2 regions of the Azospirillum sp. TSO5 genome follow, and region 1 is predicted to be linked to the other one. Evidence: riboswitches for the same ligand, from Rfam matches in the RefSeq annotation. Region 1 holds a riboswitch; the other holds the start of a gene.
The links. A riboswitch is a leader RNA that binds a small molecule or an ion and turns the genes downstream of it on or off. The one in region 1 is predicted to bind thiamine pyrophosphate.
Positions count from the first base shown of each region.

Region 2: another riboswitch for thiamine pyrophosphate. It lies ahead of thiC (phosphomethylpyrimidine synthase ThiC); the one in region 1 lies ahead of TSO5_RS27750 (ABC transporter ATP-binding protein).

Region 1 is NZ_LGQY01000128.1:135,843-140,006, reverse strand. Features, by position in the region: gene TSO5_RS27760 (ABC transporter substrate-binding protein) at 1-756, opposite strand, end outside; gene TSO5_RS27755 (ABC transporter permease) at 789-1,556, opposite strand; gene TSO5_RS27750 (ABC transporter ATP-binding protein) at 1,553-2,284, opposite strand; TPP riboswitch at 2,320-2,426, opposite strand; gene TSO5_RS27745 (acetoin utilization protein AcuC) at 2,560-3,687, shown strand; gene TSO5_RS27740 (hypothetical protein) at 3,851-4,164, shown strand, end outside.
Region 2 is NZ_LGQY01000010.1:38,725-42,888, reverse strand. Features, by position in the region: gene argB (acetylglutamate kinase) at 1-62, shown strand, start outside; gene TSO5_RS02720 (hypothetical protein) at 83-370, shown strand; gene TSO5_RS02715 (CorA family divalent cation transporter) at 409-1,395, shown strand; TPP riboswitch at 1,472-1,605, shown strand; gene thiC (phosphomethylpyrimidine synthase ThiC) at 1,725-3,452, shown strand; gene greB (transcription elongation factor GreB) at 3,610-4,161, opposite strand.

The DNA of each region.
Region 1 (4,164 bases):
GACGAAGGCGGCCTGCGATTCCTCCGGATGGTTCAGAATGTAGAGCGTCGCCCGTTCCACTGCCGCCAGGAAGCGCTTGAAGCGCGGGTCGTTTGCCTTGTCCTTGCGGGCGACCAGGATCAGCTCGTCATAGGGAGGGACGCCCTCCTCTTCCGGGTAGAAGGCGCGGCCGGGATGCTTCTCGATCTCCATCTGGTTCAGCTCGAAGTTGCGGAAGGCGCCGATCACGGCATCGACCTGTCCCGACAGCAGCGACGGCGAAAGCGAGAAGTTGACGTTCACCAGTTCGACGTCCTTCAGGCTCAGCCCCTGCTTCTCCAGCATGGCGCCGAGCAGGGCATCCTCGAAGCCGGCGATCGAGTAGCCGACCTTGCGGCCCTTCAGGTCCTTCAGCGTCTTCACCGGCCCATCGCGCAGCACGACGACGGAGTTCAGCGGCGTCGACACCAGCGTGCCGATGCGGACCAGCGGCAGCCCCTCGTCCACCTGCAGGATCAGCTGCGGCTGGTAGGAGACGGCGATGTCGGTGCCGCCGGCGGCGACCAGCTTCGGCGGATCGTTGGGGTCGGCCGGAGCGGTCAGAGTCACGTCCAGCCCGGCATCCTTGAAGAAGCCCTTCTCCTGCGCCACCACCAGCGGGGCATGGTCGGGGTTGACGAACCAGTCCAGCATCACGGACAGCTTGTCCTGGGCCAGGGCCGGAAGCGAGGTCATCAGGCTGGCGGCCATCAGGCCGGCGGCGAATAGGTGCTTCATCGGGTGTCTCTCCCCCTTCGAGGGTTGGCGGCTTAAGGGTTGGCGTCTTCGGCAGGTTGGGTATCGGGTTGCCAGGGCAGGGCGCGGCGGGCCAGCGCGTCGACGGCGGCGTACAGCGTCACCGCGAACAGCCCCAGCACCAGGACGGCGGCGAACAGAAGGTCGATCTGCATGCGGGCGTTGGCGTGCAGCATTAGGTAGCCGAGGCCGGAGGAAGACCCCACCCATTCGCCGATCACCGCGCCGATCGGCGCCACCGCGGCGGCGACACGCACGCCGGACCAGAAGGCGGGCAGGGCGGCCGGCAGGCGGATGCTCCACAGGATGGCGGCGGGGGAGGCTCCCATGGTGCGGGCAAGGTCGAGCCAGCCGGGATCGGTGCGCCGCAACCCGTCGAACAGCGCAGTCGTCACCGGGAAATAGATCACCAGCACCGCCATCGCGATCTTGGATGCCATGCCGTAGCCCAGCCACAGGACCAACAGCGGCGCCAGAGCGAAGACCGGAATCGCCTGGCTGACCAGCAGCAGCGGCATCAGCCAGCGCCGCGCGGTGCGGAAGCGCGCCAGCAGCAACGCACTGACCCCGCCCAACGCCACGCCGGCGACCAGCCCGATCAGGATCTCGGACAGGGTGGTCAGGCCGTGGGTCAGCAACAGGGGCGCCTGCCTCTGCATCGCGTCGGCCACCGCCAGCGGGCTGGGCAGCAGGTAACGCGGCAGGCCGGTGGCCCAGACCAGCGCCTGCCAGCCGGCGACCAGCACCAGCAGCGTGACCAGAGCGCGCAGCAGCGCCTTCATTCCGCCAGCCTCCGCAGCAGCTCGGCCTGATGCGCGAGCAGGCCGGGATCGTCGACGCGGCGCGGCACGGTGCCGGACGGCTCCAGCGCCGGCCCCATCACGGCGGGACGGCCGGTCATCACATGCAGGCGGTCGCCGATGCGCAGCGCCTCCAGCGGGTCGTGGGTGACCATCAGGACGGTGCGGCCGGCCAATGTCTCTGCCGCTGTTTCCTGCAGCCGCAGCCGGGTGATGGCGTCGAGCGCGGAGAAGGGCTCGTCCATCAGGACCAGCGGCTTGTCCTCCATCAGTGTGCGGGCCAGCGCCACCCGCTGCCGTTGCCCGCCGGACAGGGCAGCCGGGCGGTCGCGTTCCCTCCCCGCCAGACCGACGCGGTCCAGCAATGCGCGGGCCTGCTCCACCCGCGCCGGGCCGGGCCGGCGGTGGCGCAGCCGGTCGCCGAGCAGGACATTGTCGAGGACGGTCAGCCAGGGCAGCAGAAGGTCCTGCTGCGCCATGTAGGCGATGCGGCCGGCCAGCGGTTGCCCATCGCCGGTAACGACTTGCGTCGGCGGTTCCGGTTCGGCGAGACCGGCGAGAATGCGCAGCAGGGTGGTCTTGCCGACGCCGCTCGGTCCCAGCAGGCAGGTGGTCCGGCCGGCCGGCAGTTCCAGCGTCAGGTCGGAGAACAGCAGCGTGCCGCCATAGGTCAGCCGGGCGCGCGAGATCGTCACCGAAAGCGGCGTCATCGCAAGCATGTCGTTCTGGCGGAAAAGGAGTGGGTGCGGTCCCGCATCACTGATCCCTACGCCGGCATGAACCGGATCAGGTTCCAGGGGTCGTCCCGCAACAGGACCTCTCAGCCGCCCATCGGCTCCCCCCAGTGAAGGCGGCGACTATAGGCGCGGACGATCCGTGATCGCAAGCATTGCCGGATCGGACTTCCGGCCAGCGGAATCCCGACCTTGGAAGCGGGCGCTTGACCGGAGCGTGGCCCCGCCTAGTTTCTGGCGGGCATCATGGAGTGCCAGCCCTGACCACGCCCTTTCGCACCCCGCTGTTCATCGGCGGCGAGATCTATCGCGGCTCGACCTATGGGCCGAAACATCCGCTGGCGATCCCGCGCGTCTCGACCGCCATCGACCTCAGCCGTGCCATGGGCTGGCTGCCGGACGAGGTCTATCTCGACACCCATGTGGCGAGCGAACGGGAACTGGCGCGCTTCCACAGCGCCGATTACATCGCGGCGCTGAAACGGGCGGAGGTGGAACAGCGGGTGGATGAGGCTACCGCTGCCCGGCACAATCTCGGCAAGCTGGAGAATCCGGTCTTCGCCGAGATGTACCGGCGGCCCGCCCACAGCAGCGGATCGGCATTGCAGGCCGCCCGGATCCTGGGCGACAGGCCGGCGGGTCTGGTCTATGCCCCGGCGGCAGGGACCCACCATGCGCGGCGCGATCGGGCCAGCGGCTTCTGCTATTTCAACGCGCCGGTGCTGGGCATCCTGGAACTGCTGGACCATGGGCTGGAGCGGGTGCTCTACGTCGATCTCGACGCCCACCATGGCGACGGGGTGGAGGAGGCCTTCGCCGACGACGACCGGGTTCTGACGATCTCCATCCACGAGGACGGGCGCTGGCCCTACACCGGCAAGGCGGAGGATCGCGCCGGCGGGATGGCCCGCAACCTGCCGGTGCCGCCGGGCTTCAACGACAGCGAGATGGAGTATGTGATGGAGGTGGCGGTGCTGCCGCTGGCCCGTGCCTTCTGTCCGCAGGCGATGGTGATCCAGACCGGTGCCGACGCGCTGGCCGAAGACCCGCTGAGCCGGCTGGAGCTGTCCAACCGCGCGCTGTGGGATGCGGTGGCGGCCCTGCTGCCGCTGGCGCCGCGGGTGCTGGTGGTGGGAGGCGGCGGCTATAACCCCTGGTCGGTCGGGCGCTGCTGGGCCGGGATCTGGGCGGTGATGAACGGCATCGACCCCGCGATCAAGCCGACGGCGGAGGCGGAGGCGGTGTTGCGCGGCCTGACCTGGAGCCGCGCCGCGGGCCGCAATCCGCCGGAACACTGGTTCACCACGCTGGGCGACGAACGCCGGCCAGGGCCGGTGCGGGACGTGGTGAAGCGGGTGGCGGAGATGGCGCTGTCCTGAACCGCAGCAAATCGTTTCATTTGGGACGAATTTCGAACCAAGCCGTGACGATTCGTTGACGGATCTGGATTGTTCGGTGATCCTCATTCCATTGCGCCGGTGCAGCTTCCGCGTCGGATGATGCGGCCTTGGGCCGGGCTTTGGTAGGAGAACGGGCGGGCGGATGTCGAATACGACCCTGTTCCTGATCGCCATCGTCATCATCATGCTGGCCGCCGTCCCGGTCGCCATGATGCTGAAGGATTTCCTGCCGAACATCATGGAAAAGAGCAGCGGTCTGGAGCAGATCGAGAACCGCGTCTATGTGCTGCATGCGGAATCGCAGGAGCTTCAGAACCGGGTCAATCAGCTGGTTCAGCGCCGCAACAGCCAGTCCTCCGACCGCAGCCGGCTGGAAAGCGACATCCGCAAGGCGGAGAAGCAGATCCGCGAGTTGGCCGAGCAGCCGCCGCTGTTCGTGCATGAGGTCGGCGACCC
Region 2 (4,164 bases), on a different contig from region 1:
ATGCGCTGCTGCTCGAGATCTTCACCGAAGGCGGCGCCGGCACCCTGATCGGTAAGGCCTGACGCCGGAATATGGGGGACTGATGTCCGACCTGCGCAAGGATTTGCTCCGCCAGATGAAGGCCATCCGCGAGAAGATGGACCCGAAGCTGGTGGAGCGCGCCAGGCTGGCGGCGTTGGGCAAGGTTCCCTACGACAGTGACGCGGCGAAGGAGGCGGTCGGCCATTTCCTCGACGCCAAGCGGGACGGCGGCGCCTTCCGGCGCAAGCTGGAACAGGCGCTGAAGGCCGAGGGCGCGGCGCTGGACCTCGATGACGGGGACAAGGCGCCGCCGCCCGCGAAGCCGAGGCGCGGCGGCCGGGTGACGTAACGCCGCGTGCCGACGCGAACCACGCAAGGAGCACAGCCTTGCTGCATGTCTTCGTCAATGACGGCGGTCTGCTGCGCTGGGTCAGGGAGGCGGCATCGGACGAGGCGGCGCCGTTGCCCGACTCCGCCGTGTGGCTCGACCTCATCAATCCGACGTCCGAAGAGTTGGCACGGGCGGAGGCGCTGATCGGAACGGGCCTGCCCACCCGCGAGCAGATGGCGGAGATCGAGGAGTCGAGCCGTCTGCGCGTGACCGGCGGCACCTTGACCATGACCGTCACCGCGCTGGTCTGGGCCGACACCGACGAGCCGCGCATCGCCACCGTCAGCTTCGTGCTGGCCGGGCGGCGGCTGGTGACCATCCACGACATCGATCCGCAGGCGCTGCTTGCCTTCCGCCGCCGCGCCACCCATGGCGAGATCTCGGCCGCCCGTGGCGAATTGGTGCTGGCGGCGTTGGTGGATGGGATGATCGACCGCACCTCCGTCGTGTTGCGACGGACCGGGGTGGAGTTGGATGCGCTGAACCGCCGCTATTTCCGTGGGCGCAAGCTGCGGTCCCGTGGCGAGACGCTCGATGATGCCCAGACGCTGAAGCGCATCGGCCATGCCGGCCATCTGATCGGTAAGGCGCGGGTCAGTCTGGCCAGCCTTACCCGTATGACCGATTTCCTGGCGCGCGGCGACGGCTGGAATTCCGGCAAGGCGACGCGGCGCTGGGCCAAGACCACGCTGCAGGACCTGCGCGGGCTCGACCAGTATGCCAATTTCCTCGCCGGCAAGGTCGCTTTGGCGCTGGATACGGCGCTGGGCCAGATCAACGTCGAGCAGAACGAGATCGTCAAGATCGTGTCGGTGCTGACCGTTCTGCTCTATCCGCCGACCCTGGTCGCCAGCATCGGCGGCATGAACTTCACCGACATGCCCGGAAGCGGCTCGCCCTTCGGCTATGCCAGCGCCCTGGGGCTGATGTTGTTGTCGGCTTTGCTGCCGATGGTCTATGTGCGGTCGAAACGCTGGATGTAGCGCGTTTCCACAATATGGCAGGCGGATCGTCCGCGGCGCTTTCCTTTTGACAGGCGCGTCCGTCGTCGGCAGGATGGGCGCATTCCAGGGGGGTCCCGACAGGGGGCTGAGATACCAACGGCCGGACGGCGCCAAGCGTCGCCGGCAGCGTGGTGACCCTTCGAACCTGATCCGGGTCATACCGGCGAAGGGAGGGACCTCGTGACGGGCCGACCACGCCCCCGTCCGGCCGTATCGGCTCCGCTATGCCGGGGAACGGCCTGCACGAAGATACCGCACCTCCGTCCGCAGTCCCGGGTTTGTCCGCCCAACTCCGACGGAGAAACCCAATGCCCAAGGACTTCAACGAGAACGCCATCCGCATCTCGACCGGCCCGCTGCCGTCGTCGCGGAAAATCCATGTGCCCGGCACGCGCTTTCCCGACCTGCGCGTCGCCCTGCGCGAGATCGCGCTGTCGGGCGGCGAGCCGCCGCTGACCGTCTATGACGCTTCCGGCCCCTACACCGACGAGTCGGTCGCCATCGACGTGCGGGCCGGGCTGGCTAAGCACCGCCGCGACTGGATCCTGGCGCGTGGCGATGTCGAGACCACCGACAGCGGCGTGCTGCGGGCCAAGGGCGGCGGGGCCGTGACCCAGATGGCCTACGCCCGCGCCGGCATCGTCACTGCGGAGATGGAATACATCGCCGTCCGCGAGAACCTCGGCCGCGCCGCCGCGCTGGAGGCCGCGCGCGACGGCGAGGATTTCGGTGCCGAGATCCCCGACTTCATCACCCCGGAATTCGTCCGTGACGAGGTGGCGCGCGGGCGGGCGATCATCCCGTCCAACGTCAACCACCCCGAGTCGGAGCCGATGATCATCGGCCGCAACTTCCTGACCAAGATCAACGCCAACATCGGCAATTCCGCCGTGACCTCCTCGATCGAGGAGGAGGTTGAGAAGATGGTCTGGTCGATCCGCTGGGGCGCCGACACCGTGATGGACCTGTCCACCGGCGCCGACATCCACCAGACCCGCGAGTGGATCCTGCGGAATTCCCCGGTTCCCATCGGCACCGTGCCGATCTATCAGGCGCTGGAGAAGGTGAATGGCAAGGCCGAGGATCTGACCTGGGAGCTGTTCCGCGACACGCTGATCGAACAGGCGGAGCAGGGCGTCGATTACTTCACCATTCATGCCGGTCTGCGGCTGGCCCACATCCCGCTGACCGCCAAGCGGGTGACCGGCATCGTCTCGCGCGGCGGGTCGATCATCGCCAAATGGTGCCTGGCGCATCACCGCGAGAATTTCCTCTACGACCATTTCGCCGACATCGTCGAGATCTGCCGGACCTATGACGTGGCGCTGTCGATGGGCGACGGTCTGCGGCCGGGCAGCCAGGCCGACGCCAACGACGCCGCCCAATTCGCCGAATTGGAGACTCTGGGCGAGCTGACCAAGATCGCCTGGGCGCGCGACGTGCAGGTGATGATCGAGGGGCCGGGCCACGTGCCGATGCACAAGATCAAGCACAATGTGGAGAAGCAGATCGCACTGTGCGGCGAGGCGCCCTTCTACACGCTCGGGCCGTTGGTGACCGACATCGCGCCGGGTTACGACCACATCACCAGCGCCATCGGCGCGGCAATGATCGGCTGGTTCGGCACGGCGATGCTCTGCTACGTCACGCCGAAGGAGCATCTGGGCCTGCCGGACCGCGACGACGTGAAGGCCGGCGTCATCGCCTACAAGATCGCCGCCCATGCCGCCGACCTCGCCAAGGGCCACCCGGCGGCGCGGCTGCGTGACGACGCCATGTCGCGCGCCCGCTTCTCCTTCCGCTGGCGCGACCAGTTCGCCCTGTCGCTCGACCCCGACACGGCGATGGCCTACCACGACGAGACCCTGCCGGCGGAGGGCGCCAAGACCGCGCATTTCTGTTCGATGTGCGGGCCGAAATTCTGTTCGATGAAGATCACGCAGGAAATCCGCGACGCCGCGGAGTCCGGCATGGCCGAGATGTCGCAGAAGTTCCGCGAGTCGGGCGGGGAAATCTACCAGCCGGCGGCGGAGTGAGGGTTCGGCGTTGATGCCCCCTCCCTAACCCTCCCCCGCCTTTGGCGGGAGAGGGAACTCCGCCGCTTCGGCGGATCGGCAACGCTGGCAAGCGTCCTACCCCCTCTCCCGCGATAGCGGGGGAGGGTGGGGAGGGGGCATCCGTCATAGCTACTCCTCACCCCGCGTACCTGATCTCCAACACCTCCACCTGCTCCATCCCCGCCGGGGTACGGACGTCGACCAGATCACCCTCCCGCGCTTTCAGCAGGGCGCGGGCGATGGGGGAGATCCAGCTGACATGGCCGCGGTCGGGGTCGACCTCGTCGGCGCCGACGATGGTGATGGTGTTCTCCGACCCATCCTCGCGGGCATAGGTGACGGTGGCGCCGAAGAAGATCTGTTCGCGGTTCTTCTGGTCCTGCGGATTGACCACCACCGCCGATTCCAGCCGCTTGTTCAGGAAGCGGATGCGGCGGTCGATCTCGCGCAGGCGCTTCTTGCCATAGAGATAATCGCCATTCTCAGACCGGTCGCCGTTGCCGGCGGCCCAGGACACCACCTCCACCACCTTCGGCCGCTCCACCCGCAGCAGGTGGCGCAACTCCTCCTGCATGCGCTGGAAGCCCGGCGGAGTCATGTAGTTCTTGAAGCCTTGCGGCAGCGGTGCCGGATCGTCGAGATCGTCGTCGTCAGGCGTGTCGTTCTCGCGGGTGAAGGCCTTGCTCATGGT